2 regions of the Brassicibacter mesophilus genome follow, and region 2 is predicted to be linked to the other one. Evidence: predicted binding sites of a transcription regulator. Region 2 holds the regulator's gene; the other holds the start of a gene.

Region 1 (8,570 bases), on a different contig from region 2:
TTTGGCAAAATAAAGTCAGGAGGTTTTTTTGTATATAAACTAGGGATTAAATTATAAAAGGAAGAAAGTAAAAAGTAAACAAGGTTTTTGTATAAATGAATTGAACAAAACAATATAGTAAAACGTATAACAGATGTAAACTCTTTTTAAGAGGTGATGCAGTTGAACGAAAAGACAATTGAAATAATAAAAGATGCTCAAAGTGGGAATAGATATGCCTTGGCACAGTTGCTTCATGAAAATTATTCAACTGTATACAAATATCTACTTAAAATAACGCTGAATGATTTTGAAGCCCAAGACATTACTCAGGACACCATGGTAAAAGCAATCGAAAAAATAAACACATACAACATCGAGAAATCTTCATTTGCTACGTGGTTGATTGCAATAGCTAAAAATATACTAATAGATCGTATAAGGAAACAAAAGCGTTTTGAAAAGTATAAGCTTGAAAACTCGCGTATTGAAATATTATCTACTTCTTTAGATGACTTCCTGCAGAAAAATGAAGTTGTTTTCTCAATTAACAAGCTTTCACCTAAGCTTAAGGCACCTATAATTCTAAAATATGGATTTGACTTATCTTATGAGGAAATTGCAAATTACTTAAAAATTCCTATAGGAACTGTCAAGTCAAGGATTTCAAATGGAATAAAAGCGATGAGAAAGGAGCTGCATTCTTATGAATGATAACAATATAGAAAAACAAATATCGGAAGCAATAAAAGTAATTGATAATACAGATATAAAAGGTCCAGATTTAATGTGGTTTGTTGACTTTGTATCAGATGAACAGCTTAAAATAGCAAAAAAGCAAAGCAAGCAAATATCAATATTTTGTGCCATAGCAGCAGCCGTTATCGCTATTTTATTTTCAGTGTATAAATTGTTCTATTCAGCCTTTATTATTATACAGATTTTATCTTTTGTAATACCTGTTGGAGGACTTATTATAATGAGAATGATATCAAAGGAGGCAAAGCTTCAATGACAAATATGCATTCGTTAAATAACTACCCTTCATGGTTTTGGACGATTACTTTGCCTTTATTAGCTTTAATATTGTTTGGTCAAGCTTTATGGATTTTTAGAGATGCACAAAAACGTGGAATTTTTCCATGGTTTTGGGGCTTTTGGGGGTTACTTCAATTTCCGACTCCACTAATATTTTATTACTTTTTTGTTGTAAGAAAGAATAAACAAAAAGGGAAAGAAAGGGGTAACAAAGAATGTTAAAAATAAAGAACTTTTCAAAAACCTATAAGGAAGGCAAAAAAGCAGTAGATAACCTTAGTTTGAGTATTGACAAAGGGGATATATATGGATTTATAGGTCATAATGGTGCTGGAAAGACAACAACAATTAAATGTATTACAGGGATACTGGACTTTAATTATGGCGATATATTTATTGACGGAATGTCTATAAAGGACAATCCTATTGAGTGCAAAAGGAAAATGGCGTATATTCCAGATAATCCAGATTTATATGAGAATATGACTGGTATACAATATTTAAACTTTATAGCAGATATATATGGTGTTTCCAAAACAATTCGAGAAAGAGAGATAGAAAGGTATTCGAATTCATTTGAGCTTACCAAACATCTTGGAGACTTGATATCGTCATACTCTCATGGTATGAAGCAAAAGCTTGTGATTATTTCTGCTTTAATACATGAGCCAAAGCTTCTGATTCTGGATGAACCATTTGTAGGATTAGATCCTAAAGCAGCACATATTTTAAAAGAATATATGAAAGATATGTGTCAAAATGGTAGTGCAATATTTTTTTCAACTCATGTTTTAGAGGTTGCAGAAAAACTATGCAATAAAATAGCTATAATTAAAGCTGGAAAGCTAATTGCTAGTGGAGAAACTCAAGCAGTTAAGGGTGATAGCTCACTAGAAGAACTATTTTTGGAGGTAACTGATAATGAATAGTGCTAAGTTGCTCATTAAGGCTAGTGTTCTAAATTCATTTAGCTTAAATAGACTTTTTAAAGAGCCTTCAAAAACTGAAAAAACAAAGATGATATTTATTGGAATAATAATTTTATTGGCATTTTCAACAGTATTTTCAGGAATGCTTGCTTATTTCTTTATGATATCAGATTATCTGTTAAAGCTTAATGCTTTAAATATCATACTTTCCATCACTCTAATTAACATAAGCGCAGTATCATTACTCATGAGTGTTTACAAAGCTTCAGGATATTTATATTCCTTTAAAGATTATGATTTGCTTATGTCGCTGCCGGTTAAAACATCTGAGGTACTAGTAAGTAAACTGTCATTATTGTATGGAACCAATTTAATTATATGTGTTATAATTGGAGTACCCTCATTGTTAGCTTATGGAATAAAGTCATCAAGCGGGATTGTATACTATGCATTTGCTTTCATAGCCATGGTTTTTGTAAGTCTTATTCCAATGTCTGTTGGAGCTTTATTGTCTCTTGCTTTGGGAAAGATATCTACAAAGTTCAGATCAACAAATATTGTTATGATAATTGGTTCTTTTCTTTTAATTCTAGCTTTAATGGTAGGTTCTTATTTTATGAACAACGTATCTGCTGAACGTGTACAAAATTCTGCCATATTAATTGGTGATATGGCACAGTTGTATTTTCCTACAAGATTTTTTGTTCATGCTCTGGAGAATCTCAATACAGTATCTTTGCTAATATTTATTTTAATATCTGTACTACCATTTATACTGCTTGTTTTATTATTTTCTAGGAGTTTTAAAACTATTAATTCCAAAATGAATGAAAGATATAAGGCAGCCAGTTATAAGATGACATCACTTAAGGTATCATCTGTATTACAAGCACTTTATAAAAAGGAAATAAATTTCTATTTTTCATCCTATATATATGTTCTAAATACTTCTATGGGTTCTGTAATGATGACTATTGTTACTATAGGAATAGCTATATTTGGAGGAGAAAATATGGCTCAAATGCTGGAGTTTCCGATGGTAAATGAGTTTATAGTGCCTGTAGCTACTGCAGTTATATCATTATGTGTATGTTTAACTTGTACAACTGCGCCATCGATATCACTAGAAGGGAAGAATCTTTGGATAGTAAAATCACTACCGATAAACCCCATAGATATAATAAAAAGTAAAATATTCGTAAATTTAACAATTATATTACCAATTCTCTTTATAAATACTGTGATTTTGGCAGTATCACTTAAAATGACATTAATATCTTATATAGCATTTTTATTTACAACTACTCTATATGCATTTTATATCTCACTAGCAGGAATAATAATAAATCTATATCTTCCAAAGCTTGAATGGAAATCTCATATGGTAGTTGTAAAACAAAGTGCAAGTGTCATTGTTGCAATGCTAGCAGGAGCTGTGATGGTGCTTATTCCTATTTTGATATATATTTTAATAAAGCCTGTAAGTTTTAATTTGTTTCAGATTTTATTAATAATATGTTTAACTATAATTAATTTATTATTATGGCTTACAATCAAGATGGTGGGAATAAAATCATGGAGACAAATACATTAATTTTTCAGTTAATTAAGCAGTAAAGAAACCTCATGTTAGTAATTCCTAAATAAAACTGCTTAAATAGAAAAAATGATAGAAGGAAGAATACTAATGCACATATTAAAAAGACAAAAGACAATAATAGTTTTATCATGGATAGCTGTTCTGCTTTGGCTAATTCTTATTTTTAGCCTATCAGCTCAACCAGCAACGCAGTCTAATGGGATGAGCAAAAAAGTAACAGAAATCGTAATCAAAAAAGTAGGTAAGCTAGTTCCCATTGATGCTGAGAGTGATACTACAGCAGACTTAGTTTCAAAGTTTAATCATTTTGTAAGAAAATTTGCTCACTTCTTTGCTTATCTAATACTTGGCTTATTGGTAACTAATGCACTAAGGAGAAGTGGAATGAAAAGTTCTAAGTCTTTTGTGCTTTCACTTTTATTCTGCATCGTATATGCGTCAAGTGATGAATTGCACCAGCTTTTTGTACCTGGTCGTGGTGGACAGATTAAGGATGTATTCATTGACAGTGCTGGAGCTTTTGTTGGGATTGCCGTATATGGTGCAGCAAGTAGGCTAAAAAGAGCTCTTAATGAAAAAGTCCTTTAAAATAATTAATCTTTAGAGAACTTTCGCATGTAAAATATTACAAAAATATTGACAAATGAAATGAATTTGATAAATTATAATTAGCACTCTATTAAGCAGAGTGCTAACAATTTGGAATAAACTTCCTGAAAGGAGAAGATGAAAATGGTGAAAAAGGAATTTAAGGCAGAATCAAAACGACTGCTAGACTTAATGATTAACTCTATTTATACTCATAAAGAAATATTTTTAAGAGAGCTTATTTCTAATTCAAGTGACGCTATTGATAAAATGTATTATAAAGCATTAACAGATGAAAGCATGACATTTAACAAAGATGATTACTACATAAAGATCACAGTTGATAAAGATAACAAGACATTGACGATATCTGACACAGGAACTGGAATGACAAAGGAGGAGCTAGAAGAAAATCTTGGGGTAATAGCAAAGAGTGGCTCATTTGCATTTAAAAAAGAAAATGAGCTGAAGGATGGTTTTGACATCATAGGTCAGTTTGGAGTAGGATTCTACTCTGCATTTATGGTTGCTGAATCAGTAACAGTTATAAGTAGAGCCCTAGGAAGTGATCAGGGATATAAATGGGAGTCAATAGGTGCAGATGGATATACAATTGAACCTTTTGAAAAAGAAAATGTAGGTACAGAAATTACTCTAAAAATAAAACCAGATACAGAAGATGAAAAATATGATGAATACTTAGAAAAGTACAGATTAAAATCAATTATCAAGAAATACTCAGACTTTATAAGATATCCTATTAAGATGGATATTAGTACAAGAAAGCTTAAAGAAGGTTCAGAGGATGAGTATGAAGAAGTAGTAGAAGAAAAAGTTGTTAACAGTATGGTACCAATGTGGCGTAAAAATAAAAGTGAGCTTACAAAAGAAGATTATGAAAAGTTTTATTCTGAGAAGCACTATGGATTTGATAAGCCACTTAAATATATTCACATCAGTGCTGACGGAGCAGTAAGATATAACTCTATATTATTTATACCAGAAAAAATGCCTTATGATTTCTACACTACAGAGTACGAAAAAGGTCTAGAGCTATATTCAAGTGGTGTACTAATAATGAATAAGTGTCCAGACTTGGTGCCAGACTACTTTAGCTTCGTAAAAGGTATGGTAGACTCTGAAGATTTGTCGCTGAATATTTCAAGAGAAATCCTTCAGCATGATAGACAGTTAAAAGTGATTGCTAAAAGAATAAAAGAGAAAATCAAGAGCGAATTACAACTAATGCTTAAAAATGATAGAGAGAAATATGAAGCATTTTACGAAAATTTTGGTAGACAGCTAAAATATGGAGTTTACAGTGATTTTGGACAAAACAAAGAGACACTTCAAGACTTACTGATGTTCTATTCGTCAAAGGAAAAGAAAATGGTAACTCTTGAAGAGTATGTAGATAGAATGAAAGAGGATCAAAAATATATATACTATGCTTCTGGAGATTCTATTGAAAAAATAGATAAAATGCCTCAAACTGAGCTCTTATCAGAGCAAGGATATGAGATATTATATTTTACTGATGATGTGGACGAATTTGCTATACGTATGCTCATGAACTATAAGGAAAAAGAGTTTAAATCTGTATCTAGTGGAGATTTGGGTATAGAGGAAAAGGATGAAAAAGAGAATAATGAAACTGAGGGTCAAGATAATAAAGAGGTATTTGAATTTATGAAAGAAGCTTTATCTGATAAAATAAAAGATGTGAGACCATCAAAGAGGCTAAAAAATCATCCTGTATGTCTTGCAACTGATGGCGAATTGACAATAGAAATGGAAAAAATATTAAATACAATGCCAAACAATCAAGAAATAAAGGCAGAAAAAATCCTAGAAATTAATACTGACCACGAAGTATTTAAAGCTCTAAAAGCTGCTTTTGAAAATGATAAAGAAAAGCTGAAAGTGTATACTAATGTACTGTATAACCAAGCATTGCTTATTGAAGGATTAGCAGTAGATGATCCTGTTGAATTTACTAATAATATATGTAAGCTGATGTCATAATATCAAATAAAGCCATTCGAAGAAATTCTTTGAATGGCTTTTCGATTTGGTTATTTAAATCATGCCTTTTCGTTCATTAGAGCCCCACTTACATTTTTATCAAGCACATCTTTGTAGCCTTCCTTAAAACCATTCTGAGGATTATATTTTATTCCTCTGAATGCATTGTAAAGTTTTATAATTAATCCTTTTACCGGTTCAAATAAAAATCTTAATGGATCATGAGAATTCTTTATATTATCTAAAAACTTATTTTCATCTATACACATATGATAGTCCTCATCAACTAATATTGCAATATTTGTAAGGGGATTTTTGAAATAATCTAGAACATCCGTTACTTTCTTTGAGTTATTCATTCCCATCGATTCATCTAAAGATTTTAGTGATTCAAAAGCCATATTATATTTTTCTATAAGATTCTTAATATGTTCTAATAAATGCTCATCGTCTTCTACGATGTCTTTAATTGCTTCTTCAAGCTTTCTATGGTCATGGTAAAACCTTTTATATTCTCTTTTTAATTCATTTAGATTACTATAGAATAAATCAGATGCTAGAGTATAATTAGAAGAAAAATAGCTAACTTGATTAGATACTCTTTCGACTGGCTCGACTGACTCAACTGGGTTATTTTTATTAACGGACGTAATTCTATTTACATAACTATTCTGTACTCTTTTACTTGCAACAGAAGGAACCTTAGAAATTTTAGACATATGTTCACCCCTTTTTAGAAAAAATATTTCCAGAATAATGAATTATTAAAATACATTTTATCATATAATATGATTTCAGTCACTTAACTTATTGATGGCTATGATATATTTTTTGTGGAGAAAATACTATACGATATTATGAATAAGTTATATTATTAAAGATAATTATAAAATTTTAAATTATTAGTAAAGGAGAAATAAACAATGAAGATACCGGTTGTCATTGATACAGATCCAGGAATGGATGATGCTATTGCATTGTTTTTAGCTTTTTCATCAGATAAGCTAGATGTTAGGGCATTGACTACAGTAGCAGGAAACATACCCTTAGATAAAACTAGCAGAAATACACTAGATTTAGTAGAGTATGCAGGTAAAAAAATTAAAGTATCAAAAGGAGCTTCTAAGCCACTATTAAAATCTTTAGAGACTGCAGAATGGGTTCATGGAGAGACAGGATTAGGTGACTTAGTACTGCCTAAAAGTAGTGCAGAATTATATGAAAAAAAAGCATGGGACACTATATATGAGGAAGCACAAGCATGTAATGGCAAGCTACAGCTAATTACTCTAGGACCACTAACTAACATAGCTATTACTTTAATTAACTATCCTGAAATAAAAGATAAGATAGAACGTATTACATTAATGGGCGGCTCCTGCTGTCTTGGCAATACTACTCCATCAGCAGAGTTCAATATTTATGTAGATGCTGAAGCTGCAGATATAGTTTTTAAGTCAGGGATACCTTTAACGATGGTAGGACTGGATGCCACTCACAAAGCAGTAGTCCATGAAAATGAGATTGAAGAAATAACATCAATAGATAGTAGAATATCAGGAGCAGTAAAAGAGCTGTTAGTTTCTAATTTAGAATTTCGAAGAAAGTCAGCAGGTTTAAATGAGGCTATAATTCACGATGCTTTAGCTGTAGGTGCAGTCATTGACCCAACTATAATAGAAAAAAAAGACTACTACGTTGCTATTGAAACTGAGGGTAAACTTACTTATGGAAAGACAGTAGTAGACTTGAACAGAGTGACGAAAAATAAGCCTAATGCTGAAGTAGCTCTAGGTGTAGATAGAGAAAGATTTGTTAAAATGCTCAAAAATATGATTTTTATCAGATAATACCAAATTTTTGATGCAGGAAATCATCAAATAAAGTAGAATATATAATATAATTAATTATCGAAATTAATCGAAATTTGTCTTTATATTATATAGGAGAGTTTGATTATGAAAGACATTACAGGCGAAGAGTTTAATACTATAAATCAAGCAGAGCATTATAAGCAAATATACAAGGAGCTTAAGCTTATATTAGATAGTGCATATGATGAAATAGTAATTGCTGATGGAGATGGGGTAATACTTCGGGTTAGCAAATCATGTGAAAAACTATTTGGAATACCTGAGAAAGATATGATAGGTAAAAATGCTAGAGAGCTGGAACAAAAAGGAGTATTGTCTAAATCAACAGCTGTATATGTTGTAAAGCATAAGAAAAAAGTAACTCTTGTTCAAACTACAAGAGCAGGAAGAAGACTGATGGTGACCGGAATACCCATGTTTGATGATAGTGGTAAGCTGATAAGAATTATTAGTATTTCTAAGGATATTACTGAAATAGAAAACTTGAAGAAACAATTGGCTGAGACCGAAGAAATGCTAGAGTGGTATAGGAAGGAA
Region 2 (8,570 bases):
AATCCATTTCATAAACTTCACATCCTTCTTAACAAGTTAGATAAGCTTTATTTTTCTCAAATTATTATACCCCATATATGTAAAAAAAACCAGTAATTATTGATGATATACAATAATCACTCCAATAAATGGAGTGATTATTATCCTGTAAAAGCATCTTTGACTTTATCAAAAAAGCCTTTTTTATTTTCATGTCCAGCATCTCCACTTTCCTTAGCAAACTCTCTTAAGAGCTCTTTCTGCTTTTCATTAAGCTTTGTAGGAACCTGAACTACAACTTTAACGTACTGATCTCCTCTTCCATAGCCTCTTACATTAGGAATTCCTTTGTTCTTAAGTCTAAATATCGTGCCAGTCTGCGTTCCTTCAGGGATAGTATATTTAACATTACCCTCTAATGATGGAACTTGTATCTCATCCCCGATAGCAGCCTGAACAAACGATATTGGTATCTCACATATTATATCATTACCTTCACGAGCAAAAATTTCATGTGGTTCTACATTAATATAAACGTATAAATCTCCGGAAGGTCCTCCTTTTTCACCTGGTTCACCTTCTCCACGCAAAGGAATTACTGACCCTGTATCAACACCAGCCGGAACTTTGATGTTAATTCGTTTCATTTTCATTTCTTTTCCAGTTCCACTGCAATTAGTACATGGACTATCTATGATTTGGCCTAACCCATTACATTTATCACATGTTCCTACCCGTACAAATTGTCCAAATGGAGTCGTTTGCGCATATTTAACTTCTCCAGTTCCATTACATTTAGTACAAGTAGATTTATTAGTTCCTGGCTTAGCTCCTGTTCCATCACATACTGAACAATTTTCTGTTTTTCTATATTTAATCTCTTTTTCAACACCAAAAGCAGCTTCTTCAAATTTTATATCCAGCTTATATTTCAAATCAGCACCTTTTCTAGGACCTGATTTTCTACTTCCTGAGAAACCACCACCAAAAATATCAAATATATCTTCAAATATGTCTCCAAAACCACCAGAAAAACCCTGTCCAAATCCTCCACCTTGTCCATTAACTCCATCATGACCAAATCTATCATATCTTGCTCTTTTTTCTTCATCGCTTAAGACTTCATATGCTTCATTAACTTCTTTAAATTTATGCTCTGCTTCTTTATTATCCGGATTTAAATCTGGATGGTATTTTTTTGCTAATTGACGATAAGCTTTTTTTATTTCTTGTTCATTTGCTTGTTTATTAACACCAAGGACTTCATAATAATCTCTTTTACTCATATATTCACCACCTTTCAATGGTGTAGTCACCTACTAAATATTAAATAACCGAATTTAAGTTTATGCCATATTACTTGATATGTCAATAGGAAAAACCAAAGCTAAACCCATGGGATTTAGCTTTGATAAACACTATTTGTCATCATCAACAACTTCATAATCAGCATCTACTACATTATCATCATTACTGCTTTGTTGACCTTGAGCGTTTTGCTGCCCTTGATCTGGAGCTTGTTGATACATTTTCTGTGACAGTGCATGGAACTCATTTGTAAGCTCTTCAGTTTTCTTTTTAATATCATCAGCGTTATTTCCTTCAAGAGCTTTCTTCAAATCATCTAATTTTGCTTGAACCTTTGATTTTTCATCATCACTTATTTTCCCTTCAAGCTCTTTTAGAGTTTTTTCTGTTTGATAAACAAGTGAGTCAGCGTTATTCTTAACCTCTATAGATTCTTTATTCTTTCTGTCTTCTTCAGCAAATTTCTCGGCTTCTTTAACTTTATTTTGAATCTCTTCTTCCGATAAATTTGTCGAAGCTGTTATTGTTATTTTTTGTTCTTTACCAGTTCCTAAATCCTTAGCAGAAACATTAACAATACCATTAGCATCTATATCAAAGGTTACCTCAATTTGTGGTATTCCTCTTGGTGCTGGTGGAATTCCTGTAAGTTGGAATCTACCTAATGTTGTGTTACCACTTGCCATCTGTCTTTCTCCTTGAAGTACATGTATATCAACCGCAGTTTGACTATCTGCAGCAGTTGAAAACACCTGACTTTTCTTTGTAGGTATAGTAGTATTTCTTTCTATTAGCTTAGTAAATACTCCTCCAAGAGTTTCAATCCCCAATGATAATGGTGTAACATCTAATAACAATAAATCTTTTACTTCACCACTTAAAACTCCAGCTTGGATTGCTGCACCTAATGCTACTACTTCATCAGGGTTAACTCCTTTATGAGGTTCTTTGCTTGTTAGGTTCTTTACTGCTTGTTGAACAGCTGGTATTCTAGTTGAACCACCAACTAATATTACTTTGTCTATATCAGCTGCACTTAATCCTGCATCCTGCATTGCTGCCTTAGTAGGCCCCAATGTTCTTTCAACTAAATGTAGAGTTAACTCTTCAAATTTAGCTCTAGTTAAATCTATATTCAAATGCAGAGGTCCAGCTTGAGTAGCTGTAATAAAAGGCAAATTAATGTTTGTTGTCATTACACTTGACAGCTCTTTTTTAGCCTTTTCAGATGCTTCCTTTAATCTTTGAAGCGCCATCTTGTCATTTCTTAAATCAATTCCATTTTCTTTTTTAAATTGTTCAGCTAAATAGTCTATTACAGCCTGGTCAAAATCATCTCCACCAAGCATATTATCACCTTTAGTTGATATAACCTCAAAAACTCCATCACCAAGCTCTAGTATTGATACGTCGAAAGTACCTCCACCTAAGTCAAATACCATTATTTTATGGTGATCTTGGTCTTTATCTATACCATAAGCAAGTGATGCAGCAGTAGGTTCATTGATTATTCTTCTAACATTCAACCCAGCAATTCTTCCTGCATCCTTTGTTGCTTGTCTTTGACTATCTGTAAAGTATGCTGGCACTGTAATAACAGCATCAGTAACTTTTTCTCCTAGATAATTTTCTGCATCTGTTTTTAATTTTTGAAGAATCATTGCTGAAATGTCCTGTGGAGTATGTTCTTTTCCATCTATAACTTCTTTATGATCAGTACCCATGTGTCTTTTTATAGACATTATAGTTCTATCTGGATTAGTAACTGATTGTCTTTTTGCTGTTTCTCCAACAAGTCTTTCTCCATCTTTAGTAAATGCAACAACAGATGGTGTAGTTCTGTTACCTTCAGCATTTGCTATAACAACTGCCTCTCCACCCTCCATAACTGCTACACAAGAATTAGTTGTTCCTAAATCAATACCTATTATTTTACTCATTTTCATTCCTCCCTATGTAGTATTATACTATTTTGCAACCTTAACCATACTTGGTCTTACAACTCTATCTTTTAACATATAGCCTTTTAAGAATACTTCCATCACAGTGTCTTCAGCATGTTGATCACTTTCTTCTTGGGCAACTGCATGGTGATAGTTAGGATCAAACTTTTGATTTAATGCATCTATTTCTTCTAACCCACTGTCTTTGAGGATATCAACAAACTGTTTATAAACCAATTCTACTCCCTGATAAAAGTTTTCAAGCTTAGTTTCATCTATTTTAATTTCTAAGGCTCTATCAAAGTTATCAATCACTGGAAGAAGTTTGCATATCAGTTCTTGAGATGCATATAAATAGGTGGACTCTTTCTCTTTCTCAACTCTTTTTCTATAATTATTAAAGTCAGCTTGCAACCTAAGATATCTATTATCTACTTCTTCAAGTTCTTTTAGCGTATTTTCATACTCATTTTGTATTTTTTCATATTCTACGTTATTAGCTTCATCTTTTAAATCATCAACATTTGCCTCAAAATTGCTGTTGATTTCTTCCGTTATATTATCACCTACAGTATCACTTTTTTTCTCTTGCTTTCCCTTAATATCTTCTACTGCCACTTCCTTCACCTCACTAATTCTTTTTTGTTCTTAATTTTTCATAAAACATATGCTTTAGTAACCAACTAGCAAATTAAATTACATTAGTTAGGTGCAAGAATTAAATCTCACACCTTATTTTATGAAATATTTTTCAATTATTTCATTCAAATCTAAGGATAACGATCTGACTGTTGATATTACATTTGAGTAGTCCATTCGTGTAGGTCCTATAACTCCAATTTTCCCTATTGTTTTGCCATTAATACTATAAGTTGCAGTAATAACGCTACAATTTTTTATCTCGTCATAACTATTCTCATTACCTATTCTTACTTCGATATCGTTAAAGTTACTGTTTAACATCATATCAACAACAGTGTTCTTGTTTTCTATGAATGATATAAATTCTTTTGCCCTATTAATGTCGTTGTATTCAGGAAAATTAAATATCTTCGTTACTCCATCAGAGTAAAGCTGGATCTCCGCAGTATCATCTAAGGTTTGAATGATTATAGGAACTATATTTGATATTGAATCTTTCAAAGAATACATTTCATTTACTAATTTTTCATGAATACCAGAGCTAATCTCTTCAATTGTATACCCTCTTAAATTTTCATTAAGGAAATTAGTTATCATATTAAGTTGCTCTAAAGCTATTTCGTTGTCTACTCTTAGAACAGTATTTTTTACGACGCCTGAATTTGTGACAATTACGACTAATATTTTTGTTTCATCTATCGGTATTAGTTGAATATGCTTCAATTGACCTTTTTTTAACTGCGGTGCTATAGCAAGTGAAGTATAGTTAGTCACTTTAGAAAGAATTTTAGCAGCATTTTGAATAATTGTATCTATCTCTCCAATTTCTTTCATCAATATACTTTTTATATCCTGGCGAAGTATAAAATCAATATTGGCTGACTGTAAAAGCCTATTTACATAAAGTCTGTAACCTTTATCTGAGGGAATTCTTCCTGCAGAAGTATGCGGCTGAACCAAATATCCAAGCTCTTCTAAATCAGACATCTCATTTCTAATAGTAGCAGAACTAACTCCTAAATCATACTTTTTAGAAATAGTTCTTGATCCTATAGGCTCTGCACTTGATATATAGCTTTGTATAATAGCTTGCAAGACTCTAAGTTTTCTTTCATCAAGCATCATACTATTATCACATCCTATTGTTATTAAAAGATGAAAACAAGTTCCATCTTTTTTCGTTATTAGCACTCTATGCTATCGAGTGCTAATCTTTATGTTTTTAACTTATCATTGATATTTCAATTTGTCAATACCTTTTTAAAACTATTTCTTTAATCCATTTAATACTTTTATACTATTATCTACGGTAATATGTCCATAAAAACAAGATTGCATAAATCAAGTCCTTGTTTAGTTAATTTAATATTATTGAGGTCTTCATATAACAACCCTTGTTTAACATGTTTGGTAATTATATCTCCAAATTTTTCGCCTATATCAACACTAAATCTCCTAGCAAATCTACTTTTATTAATTCCTTGAATAAGTCTTAGCCCTAATATAATATATTCAGCCATTTCCATTTCTCTATTTATAACTTCAACTTCAGTTATTGGAAGCTCTTTATTATCTATTTTAGTAAAGTAATCTTCAAAATCATATAAATTTCCATATCTCTTATTATTAATATTTGAATGAGCTGATATTCCTAATCCAACATATGGTTCTACGTTCCAGTATATAAGATTATGCTCACATTTATATTCTTTCTTTGCAAAATTAGATATTTCATAATGATAATATCCATTTTGCTTCAATAATTCTACTCCAGAATGGTACATCTCTCTTTCTTCATCCTCGTCTGGTAATTGTAGCTCAGATTTTTGATGGCTAATATAAAATGGAGTACCTTCCTCTAATTTTAGACTATAGTATGAAATATGATCAGCACTTAAAATTATTGCTTTTTTTAGCGTATCTTTTACATTGTCTATACTTTGTTCTGGTAAATTAAACATAATATCAAAATTAATATTGTCAAATCCATGTTTTCTTATCATGTTATAAGTTTCAATAACATCATTAGCAGAATGAATTCTTCCTATTCTCTTTAACATATCATTGTTAAAAGACTGGACTCCCATACTTATTCTGTTTATTCCTATTTGTTTATAAATATTTAATTTTTCCCTATCTAGTGTTTTAGGATTTACCTCAATACTAAATTCAGCTAATTTACTCATATTTAACCGTTTATTCATGTGCTCTATTATTTCGTAGATGTACCTTCCATCCACATATGAAGGCGTACCACCACCAATAAATATCGTCTTAACATTAAACTCTTTTAATTCAGCAGTATACAAATCAATTTCTTTTTTTAAATAATATATATATTTCTCAACTAAATCCTGCTTATTCGTATATGAATTAAAGTCACAGTATAAGCATTTACTTTTGCAGAAAGGAATATGCACATATACCCCTATATCCTTCATCAAATTGACCTCCTAAAAAAAATGCACACGTATGTGTGCATTTTAGACTATTTATCGTCATACTTTAAAACAGCTAAAAATGCTTCTTGTGGTACTTCCACACTACCTAGCTGTCTCATTCTCTTCTTTCCTTCCTTCTGCTTTTCCAGTAGTTTCTTCTTTCTAGTAATATCTCCACCATAACATTTTGCTAGAACATCTTTTCTAAGAGCTCTTACAGTTTCTCTTGCAATTATCTTAGCTCCAACAATTGCTTGTATCGGAACAGCAAACTGGTGTCTAGGAATTACATCCTTAAGCTTCTCTGCTATCATACGTGCCCTCTCGTAAGCTTTTTCTTCATGTACAATTATCGAGAATGCATCCACTAATTCACCATTTATTAAAATATCAAGCTTTACTAATTCAGATTTCTTATAGCCCTTCAATTCATAGTCTAGTGATGCATATCCTTTAGTCCTTGATTTTATAGCGTCAAAGAAATCATATATAACTTCATTCAGAGGTATCTCATAGTGCATCACGACTCTTGTTTGCTCTATATATTCCATGTTAATAAATATACCTCTTCTGTTTTGGCATAATTCCATTATTGTTCCAACATAGTCAGTCGGTGTCATTATATTTACATCAACTATAGGTTCTTCCATATATTCTATTTCTGTAGTCGGTGGTAAATTAGTAGGATTTTGAAGCGTAAACTCTTCTCCATTCTTTTTCTTTACCTTATATATTACACTTGGAGCAGTAGTTACAATGTTTAAGTCAAACTCTCTTTCTAATCTTTCCTGTATTATCTCCATATGAAGTAGTCCCAAGAATCCACATCTGAAACCAAATCCTAATGCAATAGAAGTCTCAGGTTCAAAAACAAGTGCTGCATCATTTACTTGTAATTTTTCTAATGCATCTCTGACGCTGTTATAATCCTCTCCTTCAGCAGGATATATACCACAATATACCATTGAAGTTACCTTTTTATATCCAGGCAATGGCTTGTCTGTAGGTCTGCTCGCTTCTGTTATAGTATCTCCAACCCTTGCATCTTTAACATTTTTAATACTGGCTGCAACATAACCTACATCACCAGCAGACAGCTGATCTATACTAACTTGTCTAGGAGCAAATATTCCTACCTCTGTAACTTCAAATTTCTTATTGGTGGCCATCATTCTTATTTCCATACCTGGTTCTATAGTTCCCTCTACCACCCTTGTAAGAGCTATAACTCCTTTATAACTATCATAATAAGAATCAAAAATAAGTGCCTTAAGAGGTGCTTCGCTATCTCCTTGAGGTGCTGGTACTTTGTGTACAATATCTTCTAGTACATCTTCAATGTTTAACCCTTCTTTCGCTGATATCATCGGTACATCTTCACAGTCAAGTCCAATTACATCCTCAACTTCCTTCTTGATTTCTTCAGGTCTTGCACTTGGTAAATCTATTTTATTTATTATTGGTAATATTTCCAGATTCTGTTCTAAAGCTAAATAAACATTTGCTAATGTCTGCGCCTCTATACCTTGTGCAGCATCTACTACTAATAAAGCTCCTTCACATGCCGCTAAACTTCTTGAAACCTCATAATTAAAGTCCACATGCCCCGGAGTATCTATAAGATTAAGTATATACTCGTTACCATCTTTCGCTTTATACACAAGCCTTATAGCTTGGAGTTTTATTGTTATGCCTCGTTCCCTCTCCAAATCCATATTATCTAATAATTGTTCCTGCATTTCACGATGTGTAACTAGACCCGTTTTTTCAATCAGCCTATCTGCTAAAGTTGACTTCCCATGATCTATATGTGCAATTATAGAAAAATTTCTTACTCTACTTTGTCTGTCTTTTCCCATATTTATCCTCCTCCGAAATGGAAGTAATCTTTATAAATTATAACATAAGTTAAAAACTGTTAAAAGACCAGACTTTTTTCTGGTCTTTTAACTATCAAAAAATTTCTCTTTATAATAGTTAATTGTCCGAAATACACGCTTAGTCTGAGAGACAATCTCACCTAAGTAATAATCTATCTGCTCTTTATCGATAATGTATTCATCACCCATGAGATAAAGCCTATATAAGTCATTATCATTCACAATTCCATAAATACGTTTATCAGATATACACATTATTTCCCTTAAAGTATTATCTACTTTATACAAGCTAATTAATAAAAACAAAAAGCATACAACAAAAACCACAAATTTTAGTCGCCTTTGCTTTTTATAGTTCTTAATTTTTTTATACCTTT

What was found. Region 2 encodes HrcA, which represses chaperone genes, less so after heat shock. Its sites were predicted from a motif close to ATTAGCACTCNATANTATNGAGTGCTAAT; they were not measured.
Region 1: htpG (molecular chaperone HtpG) is a predicted target of HrcA. The motif match lies at 4,214-4,242, and genes of this name have one in related genera.

Annotation. Positions count from the first base shown of each region.
Region 1 is NZ_JBNPXI010000004.1:153,358-161,927, forward strand. Features, by position in the region: gene HNR33_RS07360 (sigma-70 family RNA polymerase sigma factor) at 163-693, shown strand; gene HNR33_RS07365 (DUF5345 family protein) at 686-994, shown strand; gene HNR33_RS07370 (hypothetical protein) at 991-1,239, shown strand; gene HNR33_RS07375 (ABC transporter ATP-binding protein) at 1,233-1,946, shown strand; gene HNR33_RS07380 (putative ABC transporter permease subunit) at 1,939-3,540, shown strand; gene HNR33_RS07385 (VanZ family protein) at 3,634-4,134, shown strand; gene htpG (molecular chaperone HtpG) at 4,279-6,159, shown strand; gene HNR33_RS07395 (hypothetical protein) at 6,219-6,878, opposite strand; gene HNR33_RS07400 (nucleoside hydrolase) at 7,083-8,009, shown strand; gene HNR33_RS07405 (sigma-54 interaction domain-containing protein) at 8,118-8,570, shown strand, end outside.
Region 2 is NZ_JBNPXI010000001.1:20,110-28,679, forward strand. Features, by position in the region: gene prmA (50S ribosomal protein L11 methyltransferase) at 1-12, opposite strand, end outside; gene dnaJ (molecular chaperone DnaJ) at 141-1,265, opposite strand; gene dnaK (molecular chaperone DnaK) at 1,398-3,227, opposite strand; gene grpE (nucleotide exchange factor GrpE) at 3,255-3,848, opposite strand; gene hrcA (heat-inducible transcriptional repressor HrcA) at 3,963-5,063, opposite strand; gene hemW (radical SAM family heme chaperone HemW) at 5,177-6,313, opposite strand; gene lepA (translation elongation factor 4) at 6,361-8,172, opposite strand; gene HNR33_RS00160 (hypothetical protein) at 8,260-8,570, opposite strand, start outside.